DNA from 2 places in the Leuconostoc sp. JNUCC 76 genome. Region 2 is predicted to be linked to the other one. Evidence: predicted binding sites of a transcription regulator. Region 2 holds the regulator's gene; the other holds the start of a gene.
What was found. Region 2 encodes Rex, which represses fermentation and respiration genes when NADH is low (regulators of the CRP and FNR family bind a similar motif). Its sites were predicted from a motif close to TTGTGAANTANTTCACAA; they were not measured.
Positions count from the first base shown of each region.

Region 1: JNUCC76_RS00600 ((S)-acetoin forming diacetyl reductase) is a predicted target of Rex. The motif match lies at 3,646-3,663, and genes of this name have one in related genera.

Region 1 covers NZ_CM132206.1:98,676-105,470, reverse strand. The annotation lists gene adhE (bifunctional acetaldehyde-CoA/alcohol dehydrogenase) at 1-2,590, opposite strand, end outside; gene JNUCC76_RS00600 ((S)-acetoin forming diacetyl reductase) at 2,823-3,599, opposite strand; gene JNUCC76_RS00595 (DUF6198 family protein) at 3,726-4,409, shown strand; gene thiD (bifunctional hydroxymethylpyrimidine kinase/phosphomethylpyrimidine kinase) at 4,426-5,253, opposite strand; gene JNUCC76_RS00585 (folate family ECF transporter S component) at 5,293-5,850, opposite strand; THF riboswitch at 5,887-6,018, opposite strand; gene JNUCC76_RS00580 (hypothetical protein) at 6,136-6,678, opposite strand; gene JNUCC76_RS00575 (peptide chain release factor 3) at 6,768-6,795, opposite strand, start outside.
Region 2 covers NZ_CM132206.1:1,859,966-1,871,633, reverse strand. The annotation lists gene ptsP (phosphoenolpyruvate--protein phosphotransferase) at 1-1,500, shown strand, start outside; gene tsaB (tRNA (adenosine(37)-N6)-threonylcarbamoyltransferase complex dimerization subunit type 1 TsaB) at 1,614-2,324, shown strand; gene rimI (ribosomal protein S18-alanine N-acetyltransferase) at 2,308-2,865, shown strand; gene rimI (ribosomal protein S18-alanine N-acetyltransferase) at 2,843-3,253, shown strand; gene tsaD (tRNA (adenosine(37)-N6)-threonylcarbamoyltransferase complex transferase subunit TsaD) at 3,246-4,262, shown strand; gene JNUCC76_RS09430 (redox-sensing transcriptional repressor Rex) at 4,360-5,010, shown strand; gene JNUCC76_RS09425 (lipid II:glycine glycyltransferase FemX) at 5,017-6,054, shown strand; gene JNUCC76_RS09420 (HAD-IIB family hydrolase) at 6,121-6,939, shown strand; gene JNUCC76_RS09415 (FUSC family protein) at 6,949-7,431, opposite strand; gene JNUCC76_RS09410 (nitroreductase family protein) at 7,524-8,267, shown strand; gene JNUCC76_RS09405 (type I phosphomannose isomerase catalytic subunit) at 8,300-9,259, shown strand; gene JNUCC76_RS09400 (mannose/fructose/sorbose PTS transporter subunit IIA) at 9,513-10,463, shown strand; gene JNUCC76_RS09395 (PTS mannose/fructose/sorbose transporter subunit IIC) at 10,503-11,309, shown strand; gene JNUCC76_RS09390 (PTS system mannose/fructose/sorbose family transporter subunit IID) at 11,324-11,668, shown strand, end outside.

The sequences.
Region 1 (6,795 bases), 430 kb from region 2:
CAAAATCGTGTTTTGAAACGCCGTTACCTGATAATGTTTGATTAACGCCAACAGATGTAGCCAACTTCTTGATTTCTGCAATCAATGCATCGACTAGTTGCTCATCTGTATCACCTTTTAAACCTAAGTAACGTGCAATATCTGCATAATCTTTTTGTGCGGTGTATGTTTCGTAACGTGGGTATGGTGTGCGCTTTACATTTCCTGTTACCGCATTAAACTTAATTACATGTGGCATTGCAATAGCGATAGCCATACCATGTGGCAAACCAAATTCTCCACCTGTCTTGTGTGCTAGTGAGTGGTTAAGTCCTAAGAAAGCATTCGCAAATGACATACCTGCCAACGTTGAAGCATAGTGCATCTTTGTACGAGCATTCTGACCCTCTTTAGTTGGATTCTTAGGATCATAATTGTATGAGTTTGTTAAGTTATCAAAGATTAACTTAATGGCTTGTAATGCCCAAGGGCGTGTAAACTCTGAGGCCATTACTGAAACATATGATTCCAAAGCATGTGACAAAGCATCTAATCCGGACCATGATACTGTACGTTTTGGCACAGTCATAACAAATTCTGGATCAACAATAGCAACTTCCGGTGTCAATTCATAATCGGCTAATGGATACTTTACATGTGTTTCATCATCTGTAATAACGGCAAATGGTGTTACTTCTGATCCGGTACCTGAAGTTGTTGGAATCGCAACCATCTGTGTCAAACGCGCATGATAGAATTTAACAATTCGCTTACGGATATCCATAAACTTTTGTTGTAGTTCTAGGAACAAATCCTTAATGGCTTCATTATCTTCTAAAATACCTTCATGGCGTGTTGAGTATTCATACAAGAAACGACCAATCTTACCGGCATCAAGCGCTGAACCACCCCCCAGTAAAATAACTGTATCTGGTTTGAAGTCTGCCATTTGGCGAGCAATCTCAACAGCTTGTGACAAAGTTGGGTCAGGCTTAACTGAACCGTAGATATTTGTTTCAACCTGTTCTTGACGTAACTCAAGTTGGCCTAGCACTCTACCGACAAATCCGAACTGAACCATACCAGGATCAGCGACAATAAATGCACGGTTTACAGTAGGCAAATCTTGTAAATAAGTAATGGCGTTGGCTTCGTAGTAAACTTCCTTAGGTAAACGAACCCATTGAGGACGATTACGGCGGCGAGCCACGGTCTTAATATTAAGTAAGTCGTATGTTGATAAGTTATGAGACAATGAATTCTTCCCCCATGATCCGGTACCAAGTGTCAACGATGGACGCATAGCATCTGTATAAATATCTCCAACACCACCGATTGAGTCAGGTTGGTTAACCAAAATTCGTGAAGCACCGATAGCATCAGCGTATTCTTTAATGAATGGATCATCTTGTGAGCCAATTTGAATTGCTGCGTTGTGTCCTGCGCCTTGATAGTTTAATAATGATTGAACCGTCTCAATAGCTTCTTCACGTTTCTCAACTTTATAAATTGAAAGTAATGGCGATAACTTTTCAGAAGATAACGCTTCACCTATGTTCTTCTGATCTAATTCGAACAAAAGTACATCTTTACCATCAGGAATCTTTACGCCAGCTTGTTCAGCAATCCAGCGACCTGACATACCAGCAACAGGGCCAGCAATACCAAATCCCTCTGCGTTAGGCTTAAAGACATAATCAGCAATTTTCTTGTAGTCTTTCTTAGGAACAAGATATGCACCTTGTTCTTGTAACTTAGTTAAAATTTCGTCATAGATTGGTGCTTGGATAACGGCTGAATTTTCTGTGGCACAAATCATGCCGTTATCGAAACGCTTTGATAACAACAAGTCAGACACGGCACGATCTGTGTCAACAGTTGCATCAATATAAACTGCACCATTTCCAGCCCCAACACCCATTGATGGATTTCCTGACTTCAAAGCTGCATTAACCATCGATGGTCCACCAGTAGCTAAAATTGAAGCAATATGAGGATTTTGTATCAACGCACTTGTTGCATATAGTGAAGGCTTTTCAATCCATTGGATAAAGTTCTCCGGTGCGCCTGCTTTAACCGCAGCATCATAAACAATTTGTGCAGCAAGCACTGATGACTTTTGTGCTTGAGGATGGAAAGCAAAGATAATCGTGTTACGCGTTTTTGCTGTCAACATTGATTTAAAAATAGTTGTCGATGTTGGATTTGTAGTTGGAACAATTCCTGCCAAAACACCTAGTGGCGCTGCTAGTTCAACTTTCCCTTGAATCTTATCTTCACTAATGACACCAACCGTTTTATCAAATTTAATAGCGTTGTAAACAGACTCTGATGCAAAACGGTTTTTCGTATCCTTGTCTTCTACAACACCACGACCCGTTTCATCATGAGCAGCGTGGGCTAATAGCAGTGAATTTTCTGAACCAGCTAAAGCCATAGCTGCAACAATTTTATCAACTTGTTCTTGAGAAAATGTTGAAAATTCAGCTAATGCTTTTTGTGATTTTTCTACCAAACCCTCGGTCATTTTCTCAGCTTGTGTCTGTAGTTCCGCTTTTTCTTCAGGTGTCAAAACCTTTTTTGCGGGCTTTTTTGCAATTGCTTCTGCCATAATTTTATGCTCCTTTACTTGCTCATTTATTAACAATATAAGTATATATCATCTACTGTAAAAAAGCAACTATATTTAAAAAAGTTTCCAAAATGCTGTTTTAACAACGTTTGGAAACGCTAACATTATCATAGATCAATTGTATAGTAAATCACATAAACGCCATTTTGAAAACAAAAAAGTATCCCAAATTAAATATGTGGGATACTTTTTTGTTTACTTTGAATACTTATTAACTAAATACCATACCGCCATCGACAATCAATGTTTGTCCAGTGACATAGTTTGAATCTTCACTTGAAAGGAAAGAGACGACATTAGCAACGTCTTCTGGTTCACTCAAACGTCCCATAGCGATTCCTTCAGAGAATTGTGCCATGCCCCACTCATCGTCTTTGCCAGCATTTACACTAACCTCATGAGCGATATCTTCCATCATTGGTGTCTTAACAATTCCAGGCGCAAATGCATTTACTGTAATACCAAACTCTGCTAATTCTCTAGCTGTTGTTTGTGTAATACCACGAATAGCAAACTTTGTTGATCCATAGGCAGTTAAATTAGCGTTACCTTGAACACCAGCTTGAGATGTTGCATTAATAATTTTGCCACCATGACCAAATTCTTTGAATGCGTCTACTGCTGCCTGAGTTCCCCAAACAATACCATTTACGTTAATGCCCCACGTCCAGTTCATGTCGTCTTCTGTGACAGACATGATTGGTGTCGTAGGAGCAACACCAGCATTATTAACAATTACATCAAAACCGTTAAACTTTTCTTTTGTTTCTTTAACAGCCGCAAAAACTTCATCACGCTTTGCTACGTCAGCCTTAATAGCAATGGCTTCACCACCATTTTTATTAATTTCATCAGCTACTTTTTGTACTTTTTCAATATGACGTCCAACTAAGGCAACCTTAAACCCATCTTTTGACAATCGTTCTGCGATTGCCTGTCCAATTCCTTGCCCAGCTCCAGTTACTAAAGCGACTTTATTTTCTGACATTGTTTTTTTCCTCACAATTTTCTAATGCATATATTCTATACCTTAATTGTGATTTTGTAAACTATCTTTAAGCACCTTTCTTAATGCTATAATAAGAAGATAATCAACTAAGGAAAAAAATACACAATGTACTATATAGATGGTCAATTTTATCAACTGGGATACAAACAAAAAATTAGTTTCTTTTTTATCTCTTTAATCATTAACTCATTTGGTAATGGATTAAGCGTAGCTAGCGCCATGGGTTCAGCCCCATGGACCGCTAGCGCCGCTAACCTATCTAATACCACTGGCTGGCAAATTAGTATCTTTTTAGCTATTACAGCTATTTCTGTGGCTTTCTTAAATATGTGGTTAGCCATGCGTATCAATTGGTTGCGATTACTTGGTAATATTTTCTTCGGTATGGCATTTAGTATTTTAGTTGGTGTATTCGCCAATTACTTTATCTCGTTAGGCATTCGTGAACTTAGTTGGTGGTGGCGCATTCCTCTTGACCTGTTTGGAATTTGGACAATTGGTGTGGCCATTTCCATATACCAGCGTGTCAATTGGATTCTTCACCCCTTAGATGATCTGACGAATATCTTACGCTTTGATTATTTCCGTGGCAATGCTAGTAAAGCTCAAATGAGTAATTTCGCTGTTGCAATTGGTATTTCGATTATTTGTCTCATCATTAGCCATCAAATCGTGGCGCTCGGTATTGGTACTGTCATGTCCTTCCTTTTACAGGGACGTAACATCGCTTGGGCGGATCGTCATATTTTCAAACGACTTGTTCATGGTGATATCACCGGTGCATCATAACAAAAAAGAAGACAAATTATTTGTCTTCTTTTTTGTTATAGTCTTGAGCTGCCCAGTGATTAATTGGTCCAAACTTATGTCCAACAGCAATTTCATGTTCAATCGCTGTTGCCGTCACATCGTGGGCAATGCGAATAGCTGTAGCAACGTCTTTCCCCTTAGCAATTTCAGCGGCAATGGCAGCGCTTAAAGTGTCCCCAGTACCATTAATATGTGTAGTATCAAAATACGGGTGCCTTAACCAAAAATCAGAGCCATCCGCGAGAAGAACATAGTCAGCAACCTCATTTTGGTTATCTTGATTATGCCATCCTTTGACAATAACATTTTGGACACCCAGAGATTGAATATCTTTTGCAGCAACTGCCTGTTGCTGTTCATTATCAATAATACGTCCAGTTATCAACTGTGCCTCAAAAAAGTTCGGAGTTGCAACTGTTGCAAGTGGTAGAAGTTTTTCTTTTAGTGCCTCAAAGGCCGCTGCCTCTAACAACTGGGCACCATGTTTTGTTGTTATTACCGGATCAACTACTAAGGGACCAAAGTCAAACTTTTTATAAGCTTTTACCACTGCTTCAATTAAACTAGCATCTGATAACATTCCTGTCTTACTTGCACGAACTTTAAAATCGTCAGCAAGAACCTCAAACTGTTTGTCAATAAAGTGTAGCGGCAATGTTTCCGCAGCATGAATACCATATGAGTTTCCAGCCACAGCAGCAACTAACACACTCATACCGTATGTTTTTCTAATGAAAAATGTATGTAAATCTGCTTGCATACCTGCGGATCCATCTGAATCAGAACCTGCTATTGTTAAAACTTGTGGAAATTCATTTACCATATTAAAACCCCTGCTTTCAAAAAAAACAGCCTAAGCTGTTTAACTAAAAATCTTTTTCGTGGTGTGACTAATAACCTGATTATTCAAAAGGAAATACGAAATACCTACTTGAATGGGAAACATAATTAAATTCTTAATGACACGTGGTGTAATAAAGGCTAAAAATGAAGGCCAATCGTGTGCTGTATGATACATCATAACCAACCAAATTGAATTTAAACCAATATTAGCAATTAATAATACCAACCCTACGGCAACACTTACTCGCCACCAGCTTGTTTTGTCGTGCTTGAAATAAGCCAGTGAATAAATTAGCGCACTAATCATTGCTGTAAAAGTGAATCCCAAAAAGAATGCACCAGGATTAATAATTGTTGCGCCGATAATGTCTAGTATTGCCGCAATTAACATAGACCACAACGGGCCATACCATTTAGCAATAAGAGACATTGTTACGAATGCAAAGCTTACTTGAAGTACATTAGTACCGACTGTCAGCCTGCTCAGCACCATGTGAAGTGCCATCAACATCGCCAATAAAACAAATTGACGCGTATCTAGTTTTGGGAAAACCCACGTTCGCGCTGTATTTTCCATGCTATAGAACCTCCGAGTGGAGCGTTCACCTTATATAGTGGTGAATGTGACTGATGCACCGCACAAACATTCATTGCTAATACGAAAAACGATTAGCTAATTAGTTTGTTTCGTCAGCGGCTCACATTCCGTCTCCGCTGCACTTAACGCGCATCAATCTACCCCGATTTTATTTGTCTTATCGACCCAAACATTGTACCACAAAAAAAAACGAACGTTAACGATAATGCTTACAAAACGTTCGCTAAATTAGCTAAATATACTATTCATCCGCCGCTATATTCACTATTCTGGTAGTATTATTTGAGTAGATGGCCCTTTTTGTTCGGATTGTTCAGGTTGCTCTTGTACTAGAAAACTTGGGTAAAGTGTCAAAGATTTTTCTTCAAATCCAACAACAGAAGATCCGAGAACACGTGTGACTAATTCCAACAATCTTTCTTCGAAAAGATCCTTATCAATTTCCTCAATTTCAGGCTTCAAAGACTGTTGGTACATGTTCATGTGTAAGTTGGGAACCAATGCATATTCACGGCCAATTAAGCCAGCCCATTCCTCAAACAATTCATTGGGAATTTCTTCCTCTTCAGCATGCGCCAAGGGCATAAAGTTAACGCTAAATGTGTTAACCGACTCTCCTTCCTCATCAAACTGTTCCTGTGTTATTTCACCATTCGTTAATTCTTTAGCATATTCAAAGTCAAAAGCTCGCCGTTCGTCAAAAATATGAATAAAACCAGCAGTTGCTTGTGTAGCATCATTTGAATCAACAACACGCAAAATACGTTCGCGTTGGCCATTAAAAAGTTGTTGTGTATAATATGACATGATTTTCTCCAATATTCTTGTTACTATATTCTAACATATTACGATATTAAAAAAGAACGTCCACAGACGTTCCAATATGCTTGGTATTTTTACATTTTTTCTTCTAATTCGACATCA
Region 2 (11,668 bases):
GTATTCGAAGCACACCTAATGGTTTTGGCTGATCCAGAAATGTCTGGTGCAATTAAACAAAAAATAGAAGATGACAAAGTTAACGCTGAGCAAGCTGTCAAAGAAGTCACAGATATGTACATCAGTATGTTTGATGCAATGACGGATAATGAATATATGCAAGAACGTGCAGCAGATATTCGCGACGTAACGAAGCGCATTTTGTCACATTTATTGAATATTTCTTTGCCTAATCCAGCATTAATTGATGAAGAAGTAATTCTTGTATCAAAGGATTTAACTCCTTCTGATACAGCGCAACTAGATCGTCAGTTCGTAAAAGGCATCTTAACTGACCTTGGTGGTCGAACAGCGCATGCATCAATTATGGCACGTACATTGGAAATTCCAGCGGTGGTTGGTTCTGAAAAAGCAACAGTTGAAGTTTCTAGTGGTGATGTGGTCATTGTTGATGGCTTGACAGGCGATGTAATTGTTAATCCTGATGCCGATACACTTGCTACTTATCAAAAAAAGGCAGCCGATTATTTCGCACAACGTGCAGAATGGGCTAAGTTGAAAGATGAGAAATCAGTGTCTGCTGATGGTAAAGAATTTATCGTTGGTGCTAACATTGGCGCACCAAAAGATATGCAAGCTGTTTTAGACAATGGTTCTGAAGGCGTTGGTTTGTATCGAACAGAATTCTTGTATATGGAATCTGATCATTTGCCAACTGAAGATGAACAGTTTGAGGCTTACAAAGCTGTTGTCGAACAAATGGGTGACAAGCCCGTTACAGTTCGTACGATGGACATTGGTGGGGATAAGCATCTTGATTATTGGAAATTACCTGAAGAAGAGAATCCGTTCTTAGGTTATCGTGCCATTCGTATTTCATTGGATCAGACTGATATTTTTCGCACGCAATTACGTGCATTAATACGGGCGTCTGCGTTTGGTAATTTATGGATTATGTTCCCAATGATTGCAACACTAAGCGAATTCCGTGCTGCGAAAAAGATTTACCTTGAAGAACGTGAAAAGCTTGAAAAAGCGGGCGTGGCTACGGGTGAAGTTAAGTTGGGCATTATGATAGAAATTCCAGCTGCAGCAATTTTAGCCGATAAATTTGCCAAAGAAGTTGATTTCTTCTCTATTGGTACAAATGATTTGATTGCCTATACAATGGCTGCAGATCGTGGAAATGATCGTGTGGCGTATTTGTATCAACCATATAATCCGTCTATCTTACGGTTAATTAATACTGTGATTTCAGCTGCGCACAAAGAGGGCAAGTTTGTCGCAATGTGTGGTGAAATGGCTGGTGATCCTGTGGCAGTACCACTATTAGTGGGTATGGGATTAGATGAGTTTTCAATGAGTGCGCCATCTGTTTTGCAAACTCGTTCCTTGATGAAAAAGCTCAACACAGCTGACATGAAAGTGTTGGCTGAAAAAGCATTGGACGTTGAAACAAACGATGAAGTGATTGAGTTAGTTAAGCAAGCAACAAAGTAAGGTTTAGGAAAAGCGCCATTGGCGTTTTTTTGTGCTTTATAACCGTTTTTATGACTATTAATAAATATAACAATTCTCATTCAAGTTTTATTATTTGTGATAAAATTAAACTTATGAAGATTTTAGCATTTGATACAAGTAACCAACCACTAACAGTGAGCTTGGCAGAAAATAATAGCGTAAAAAACGTTTTCACTACCAATGTAGCACGTAATCATTCCATTCAGTTGCTACCGGCCATTCGAGATGTTGTGGCCTCTGAAAATTTGACACTACAAGATATTGATCGTGTTGTTGTGGCTCAAGGTCCAGGATCGTTTACGGGATTAAGAATTGGTGTCACGGTGGCAAAAGTTTTAGCCGATACCTTAGGTGCTGAATTATGTGGTGTATCTAGCTTAGCAATTTTAGCGGAACAAGTTAAAGCTGACGGGCTAGTGGTACCACTATTTAACGCCCGCAATAGAAACGTTTTTGCTGGTGTATATCAAAATGGCATGAGTATATTTGCTGAATCTCATCAGCCAATTACAAATCTATTTGCTTTTTTGGAATCAAAGGACGAACCAATTACTTTTTTGGGTGATACCTCAGAATTTAGTGATGAAATGCAAACGCTTTTTGGTGAACGCGCAAAAATTTTGTCACCAGAAGAGAGTTTACCGGATGGGGTGGGTATTGTAACACTTGGGTTGCAAGAAACACCTACAGAAAATATTCAGGATTTTAATCCAAATTATCTACGCAAAACGCAAGCAGAGCTGAACTGGATTGCTGCTCATCCTGGTGAGGATAAACCAGAAAACTATGTTTTTGAAATTTAGAAAATCAAAGCATTTATTAAATAGTTTGCCAAAATATACCGAAAAAGTTGTTGATGTCCAAGGGACAACATTTTTATTAAGGCGAGCTACGATGTCAGACATCGATATGCTAATAAAAATTGAAGAAGCAGTTTATAATGGTTCAGCGCCATGGCTTTTACGTGATTTTGTGAGTGAACTGTCACGTCCCCATGTCCGACTGTATTTGGTCATTGAACGACGTGGTCAAATTGTTGGTTTTGCAGGTGCTGCTTTACGCACTGAGATTCATGACATGCACATTACTAATATAGCTGTCCTACCCGTGTGGCAAAATAGCGGCTTAGGCACGATACTCATGCAAGAGCTGAAATTGTTTACCAAAAAAACCGGTGTGTCATCAATGACTTTGGAGGCCAGAGTGTCCAACCTGGGCGCACTGGCATTGTATGAACGACTAGGTTATAAGCAAACAGGTATTAAGAAAGGATATTACCTCGATAATCGCGAAGATGCGGTATCGATGGCATTACACTTTGATGATTCGACGAGCAACAACTGAAGATATTGACTTGATATGGCATATAGCCGATGCTGCTTTTGGATCATCTCCTTGGCCCAAAAGCGTTTTTGAACATGATTTAGCTAGTCCCAGGACAGCTTATTTTATCGGGGATGGTGGTTTTGTTGGTATTACGACAATACTTGATGAAGCTGAAATTGTTAGTGTTGCAGTACATCCTGATTATCAAAAGCAAGGTGTTGCACAGAACATTTTTAAACATATTTTTAATATGAAGCAAGTTACTCGATTTTTACTTGAAGTATCAGCACAAAATGGAAGTGCCCAAGCACTATATAGAAAGCTGGGATTTACAGAGTATTATCGTCGTGAAAAATATTATAGAAATGGTGATGATGCAATTATGATGGAGAAAAAAATTGACTAAAATAATTTCCTTTGAATCAAGTGCGGATGAAACAAGTGTCGCCATTGTTGAAGACGGTAACATTGTTCTAAGCAACAGTGTGGCTACCCAAATTAATTCACATCAACGCTTTGGTGGTATTGTTCCTGAAGTGGCCAGTAGACATCATATTGAATGGATTACCCGGGTATTAAACGATGCTTTAGACACCGCTCATGTCGAACCCAAAGCGCTTGACGCGGTTGCTGTAACATATGGCCCGGGACTAGTTGGATCTTTATTAGTCGGCTTAATGGGGGCGAAAACATTTGCTCTGGCGCATGGCTTGCCAGTTATTCCAGTTAATCACTTAGCAGGCCATATTGCAGCGGCAAATTTCAACAAACCAATTAAATATCCAGCCATGGCATTAATGGTATCTGGTGGACATACTGAACTTGTATTGATGCGTGAAGAAAACCAATTTGAAGTTATTGGTGAAACACGTGATGATGCGGCTGGAGAAAGTTTTGATAAAGTTGGGCGGCTATTAAATTTGCCGTATCCTGCTGGGAAGACAATTGATGAGATGGCTCATAGAGGCCAACCAACCATTAAATTTCCAACTGCCATGGCATATGAAGATAATTATGATTTTAGTTTTTCTGGTTTGAAGAGTGCGGTAATTAATTATGTGCATCACGCCAATCAAAAAGAGGAAACGATCAATCAGGATGATTTGGCGACTAGCTTTCAAAATGCTGTTGTTGATGCATTAATTGGTCGAACAAAACGAGCATTAGAAAATTTTCCCGTTAAAAGTTTTGTATTAGCTGGTGGTGTCGCCGCAAATTCTCAATTACGTGAAGAATTGACTATGCTATTAAACGATTTTCCAAAGACAGAATTTATCCCCGTTCCGATGCAGTATACAGGGGATAATGCGGCAATGATTGGTGCTGCAGGTTATTGGAATTACAAGAAAAATATTTTTGCTGATTTAGATTTAAACACGGATCCGGGATTAGATTTTGAATTGTTACAATCCTGACATCATTGTGAAAACATCACTATCTTTTGCTAAAACCTTTTTATATATGGTATACTAGTTATGCAAAAGTTCACAAGTTTAATTAATGGAGATAATTATGACTCAACAACCTAAAATACCGCGTGCAACTGCTAAGCGGCTACCTATATATTTTCGTTATCTAACATTTTTACATGATGCTGGTAAGGAACGGATTTCTTCCTCAGAGTTGAGTGAAGCTATTAAGTTCGACGCGGCAACAATTCGTCGAGATTTTTCATATTTTGGTGCGCTAGGTAAGCGTGGCTATGGTTATGACGTCAAAGCGCTTTTAGATTTTTTTGCTAATGTTTTAGACCAAGATAGTCTAATTAATGTGGCCTTAATTGGTGCAGGAAATCTTGGACAAGCGTTATTAAATTTCAACTTTCATCAATCGTCGAATATGCGTATTGCAGCAGCCTTTGATGCTGACGAAAAACGTGCTGGTACAATTTTATCAGGTGTGCCTATTTATTCTATGGAAGAATTACAAGAACAGATGACAGCACAACGCATTAATATTGCGATTCTAACTGTTCCTCAAGGTGTAGCACAAGAAATAACAGATCAATTAGTAGAAACGGGCGTTAAGGGCATTTTAAACTTTACACCGGTGCGTGTAACTGTTCCGGCAGGTGTTCGTGTACAAAACGTTGATTTAACAAATGAATTACAGACGTTAGTTTACTTCATTGAAAACTACGGCTCAATTACGACAGGACTATAATTTCACATGACTATTTTAAATTTAGATGATTCCAAAAAAGTAACTGATTATCAAAAATTTGTTCGTGAAAATCCACGCGGGCAAGTGACACAAGATCCATTGTGGGGGAAATTAAAATCTAATTGGGGACATCTTTATGTTTATCATGAGACAGATGGAAAAATTGATGCTGTGATGTCTATTTTGACTGTTGAAGCAGTTCCCGGGAAACTACTGGCTTATGTTGGGCGTGGCCCAGTGGCAGACGTTGAAAATATTGATTTAATTAAGTCAATGATTTCTGAGGCCTTAGCAGCTTTGCCAGATAATGTATTTTTGGTTCGTATGGATCCAGAAATTGCATATTCAGATGAATTAAATCAGAAATACCTTGATGCTGGTTTTCAAACCAGAAATAAACAAGTTCAACATATGCATGGTAATATTCAACCGCGTAAGAATGTGGTCTTATATTATGACGGTCGTGGTGAGGGAGCTGACCCCATTACTAATGAAGATGAATTAATGTTACATTTTAAGCCAAAGGTTAGAAATGATATTCGTCGTGCTTTTCGTGATGGTGTAACGATTACAAGTGGTGATAGTGAAGAAGATGTTCGAGCACTTTTTGACACTTATGTTTCAATGGCTAAAAATCATGGTATAACGCATCGACCAATTGACTATTTCTTGCGCATGCAAAAGTTATGGCGTGGAACAGGATTGTTCCGTGTTTATTTGGCTCATTTTGAAGGGCAAGTTATTGCCAGTGGTCTTGGATTTTCTTATGGTGATGAAATTTGGTATATGTATGCTGGTTCATATCGTGAATTTGGAAAGCATAATGCACCTGCAGCTATTCAATATGAGATGCTTAAGTGGGGACTTGAATTAGGCAAAGTCGAATATGATTTCGGTGGCATTGGCGAATTTGATAATTCGGATGGATTGTACAAATTCAAACATGAATTTGCCTATCATGATCCACATGCAGAATATATTGGTGAATTAGATTGGGTTGTTGATGAATCAGGGTACCAAGAATATCTTAAACAATTTGAATGAAATTAGCGCTTAACGGCGCTTTTTTGGTACAATTGAAAGATAGTATTTACAGGTAGGAGACAAGTAATGTCAATTAAATTAATTGCGTCAGACATGGACGGTACATTTTTGACTGCAAATGATGAATACAGTCAAGCTAGATTTGAGCGTGTTTTATCAGTCATGAATACACGTGAGATGCGTTTTGTGGCAGCATCAGGGCGCCAAGTTAAAAATCTACAACAATTGTTTGCCCCAACAATTAATAATGGCTTTGAAATGGATTTTGTTGGATCCAATGGTGCAGTTGTATCAACATTTGAACAACAATTATATTCGGTTCACTTATCAGCACAACAATTAGAAAAAGTAATTGAATGGAATGCAAAAAATCCAGACTCGGCAGAAAATATTATTATCATGACTGGTGATAAGGGGACTTATGTATCTAATCATGCCACTGGGCAAGTAGCAGAAATGGTATTTCAATTTTATCCCAATGTCAAGCAAGTTGAAAAATTAATGCAAGTTGATGATCATATCTTAGGTATTACTTTTGTGTGGCCAAATAATGAAGTGCAGCAACATGTGGCTGCACTTCGCAATATTTTCGGTGACGAGCTACATGCCACGGGATCTGGATTTGGTTCAGTTGATGTACTTGGAAAAGGTGTTGATAAGGCAGCAGGACTACAAGTTTTGCAAGATTACTACAATGTTTTAGATAGTGAAGTGATGGTATTTGGCGATAATGGTAATGATTTAGAGATGCTGACTAAATACGAAAATGGGTTCGTGATGCCTAATGCTGAGCCGTTTATGCAACAAAGAGTAACTAAAAAAGCCGTCGATGTGAACACAAACGATGGGGTTTTGAAGACTATTGAAAAATATTTAGGTATCTAAAAAAGCGACTTACGTCGCTTTTTTTGGTGACCAAAATCGATTAATTGCTATTGCCATGACAACACCAATAAATGTATCAACAATTCGATCAATGACGTAAATAATTGTTGCACCAGCAGGAATATTAAGTGAAATCATTAGTAAAGCGGCCATTGCACCAATGACGCCACTGTTGTAGTTGAAGCCATCTAATAAAACAATGACAACAATTACCAATACTGGTAACAAAATCATGGATACCCATGCTGCTTGATGTGTTTGCTGATGAACAATAAAGTAAAAAAGTGCAAAGGCACCGCCAACAGTGTTAGAAATCAAACGAACTTTCGCAAAATTTAGTGTTTTGTCCCAACTTTCACGCAAAGCAAAAACTGCTGCTAGACAAGCAACAAATGGTGGTCGATGAAAAAAATAAAAAGACGTAATAATTATCATAACGGCCAGGGCAGTCTTTAATGTACGTAATCCTAACCGGAATTTCCCGAATTGCATAAATTTCTCCAATGAATATTTTATTATTTTATCATAATTTTATGGTACTATCTAGGTATGAATATTATTTGGTTTCATGAAAGGATTTTACTATGTCTAACCCAACCTTAGATGTGCTTAATCAACATATGTCCATACGTTCCTTTACAGATGAAATGGTCTCTGATCAACAGGTTTCAGAAATTATTCGTGCTGCAACTGCAGGACCTAATATGAATAATTACCAACCAGTAACTTTTATAGAAATTACATCACAAGATATAAAGGCTGATATTACTACTAAAGTAGGCATGAAATATATTGAAACTGCAGCAAGATACTTTGTTGTAACGGTTGACTACAATAAAGATTTAATAGGCTTAAACGATGAGCAGCGCCGTCAGGCAGAAGAGAACATACAGAGCTATGCAGTACTTGAAGGTGGTATTGTGAGCGCCGGAATTGCTCTCGGACGGGCTCAAGTTGCTGCTGAATCACTGGGATTAGGCAGTGTGACTATGGCTGGTGCATTAGGAGCCTTAGAAATTTACGAAGAGCATCTCAACTTGCCACGTTATGTGAAAGCGGTGATGGGCTTCTCGGTTGGTCATCCGGCGGATAATCCTGGTATTAAGCCAAAACTTGGTGAAAGTGGCTTTTTGATGAAGGATCGCTATAATCAAGAACAGTTAGAAGAGGCAGTTACCGCGTATAATAAAGTGATGGTTGAATATTATGCGAATCGAGGTATTGAACGTTCTTGGACAGAAAACAATGCTCGAATGTTAACTCGTGAACAAAAAACAACACCATTATTGACGAAGTATGCTAAAGATAAAGGATTTAACTTAAAATAATTTTTTTAAATAAAAATGAAAGCGATTACATTATGACGATATTACATTTACAAGCAGAGCTACATGAAAAGATGTGGGGTGGAAGTGCCCTGAAAGCCTTTAATTATAAAATTCCGAGTGATCATACTGGGGAGGCTTGGACAATTGCTGCCCATAGTAATGGACAATCTACTGTAATTAACGGGAAATTAGCAGGTCAAGGATTGAGTCGAGTTTGGCAAGATCATCCAGAGTTGTTTGGTGGTCATGGACGTGATGAAGCATTTCCACTATTAGTGAAAATTTTGGACGCTCATGAAAATCTATCAATTCAGGTTCATCCGAATGATAAACAGTCTTACGAAAAATTTGGCAAAACAGAAAGTTGGTATATTTTAGAGGCAAAGCCAGGTTCTAAAATATATTATGGTCATCATGCGAAAACACGAGATGAATTAAAAAAGATGGTTGATCAAAAAGAATGGCACAAGTTATTGCGCACGATTCCAGTGCAGAAAGGAGATTTCTTTTATGTTGCTTCTGGTACATTTCACGCTTTAGGGGCTGGTATTATTGCTCTTGAGATACAGCAGAGTTCTGACACAACATATCGATTCTACGACTTTGATCGAATTGATGCCACCACAAAAGAAAAGCGCCCGCTCCAAATTGAAGAGGCCTTAGCAGTTACGACTGTGCCTCATGTAGATCCTACCTTAATTCAAGATACAACGATTGTTGATCAAACTGTCATTGAACGTTTGGTAGTAGCAACAAAATTTACCATAGATAAGTTGTTGGTTCGCGGCCCATCATTGTTTGAACAAACTCATCATTATGAACTGTTTACAGTGATTGAAGGGTCCGGTTTTATCGATGCCGATCAAATCAAAAAAGGTGATAGTTTTATCGTATTGAGTGATGCAAAAAACTACCGATTAGACGGTGATATGACACTCATACGCAGTTTTGTCACGCCTACAACAACAAATAAAGACGCATTTGTGAGATGAATTTAGAAGATGTCGCTAAATTGTAAGTTATTATTTCATTAGTTTTCATCACAATTTACTTTTAGAAAAAATTATTTTATGAAAAGAAAATACAAGCTATGTAAGAAAAGGTGAAAGCTTGTACTTTTTTGTAAACTAGGATTATAATTAAATATGTAAACGGTAACAAAAAACTTTACTGAAAGCGTTTACAAAACTGTTTTGTTCCGTTATAATCATATAGTAAGTATTTTAATGAGAAGGAGATAACCGGATGGTTAATCTAATTATTGCCAGTCACGGAGACTTTGCAAAAGGTATACTGATGTCGGGTTCAATGATTTTCGGTGAACAAGAAAATGTTGAAGTCGTTACATTTTTACCTAATGAAGGTCCAGATGACTTAGATAAACATTATCAAGAAGCATTGGCTAAGTTTAGCAATGACGATCAAGTTCTATTCTTAGTTGATTTGTGGGGTGGTTCACCATTTAATCGTGCTAGCCTTATTCAAAAGGAAAATCCAGAAAAGATGGCTATTGTTGCCGGATTGAATTTGCCAATGTTAATTGAAGCGTACGCTGGTCGTTTGAGTCAGGAAACTGCAGCAGGTTTGGCAACTTATTTGGTTCCTGTCGCTAAAGATGGCGTGAAGTCAGTTCCGGAAGCTGAGGAAGATACGTCTGCGGATAACACAACTAAAGCATCTACAGTAGGATTGAAAGAAGGGCACATTAATATTAAGTTAGCGAGATTGGATACTCGATTGCTTCATGGTCAAGTCGCCACTGCATGGACACCTGATTCAAAAGCGAATCGCATTATCGTGGTTTCAGATGCGGTTGCAAAAGACGAGTTGCGTAAAAGTTTGATTCAACAAGCTGCTCCTAATAATGTCCGTGCAAACATTGTGCCAATCAGCAAAATGATTGAGGTTGCAAAAGACGATCGTTTTGGTGGCGTTGATGCTTTCTTGTTGTTTGAGACTGTTGAGGATGTTTTGGCTGCTGTTGAAGGTGGTGTTCCAATCAAGACGTTGAATGTGGGATCGATGGCACACTCAGAAGGAAAGACAATGGTCAATAAGGTCTTATCAATGGATAAAACTGATGTCGCGGCCTTTGAAAAGTTGCGTGATTTAGGTGTTGAATTCGATGTTCGAAAGGTTCCTAATGATAGTAAGGCTAACTTGTTTGAATTGATTAAGAAAGCGAATGTTAAATAATTTTACATGAAAAATGTTTAATTAAGAAAGGTGTCTAATATGTCTGTTATTGCGATAGTGTTAGTCGTAATTATTGCCTTCTTTGCAGGTATGGAAGGTATTCTTGATGAATTTCAAATTCATCAACCACTAGTATCAGCTACACTGATCGGTTTAGTAACTGGTCATCTTACAGCTGGTATAATTCTAGGTGGTACGTTACAAATGATTGCCTTGGGTTGGGCTAATATTGGTGCTGCTGTTGCTCCTGATATTGCTTTGGCCTCAGTAGCCTCTTCGATTATTATGGTTAAGGGTGGCGATTTCTCAGGAACTGGTATTTCAGTGGCTGTTGCTTCTGCTATTCCATTGGCTGTTGCCGGTCTTTTCTTAACCATGATTGTTCGTACTATTGCGGTGGGTTTGACTCACGGTGCTGATGCTGCCGCTAAAGAAGGAAAAATAGGAACAATTGAACGATTGCACTTGTTTGCTCTGCTATTACAGGGACTACGAATTGCCATTCCGGCTGCAATATTAATTGCTGTTCCTGCAGCAGCTGTTCGAGCAGTATTAACATCAATGCCTGAATGGTTGACTGGTGGTATGACAATCGGTGGTGGTATGGTTGTTGCCGTAGGTTATGCCTTGGTTATCAATATGATGGCAACACGTGAAGTATGGCCATTCTTCGCCATTGGTTTTGCACTTGCAGCTGTTAGTGAACTGACATTAATTGCTTTAGGTGCAATCGGTCTTGCTCTTGCTTTGATTTATATTAATTTGTCAAAGATGGGTGGTAACAACAACGGCGGCGGTTCAAATGGTGGCGGCGATCCAGTCGGCGACATTTTGAATAAGTATTAGAAAGGGGCAAGATAATGGCTGAAACAAAAATTGAACTAACACGAAAAGATCGTATGTCAGTTGCATGGCGTTCACAATTCTTGCAAGGATCATGGAACTACGAACGTATGCAAAACGTTGGATGGGCTTATGCCATGATTCCGGCGATTAAAAAGTTATACAAGTCAAAAGAAGATCGTTCAGCTGCCTTGCAGCGACATCTAGAATTTTTTAACACTCATCCTTATGTTGCTTCACCTATTCTTGGTGTAACATTGGCCTTGGAAGAAGAACGTGCCAACGGTGCTCCGATTGATGATACTGCCATTCAAGGGGTTAAGATTGGTATGATGGGTCCGCTAGCTGGAATTGGTGATCCT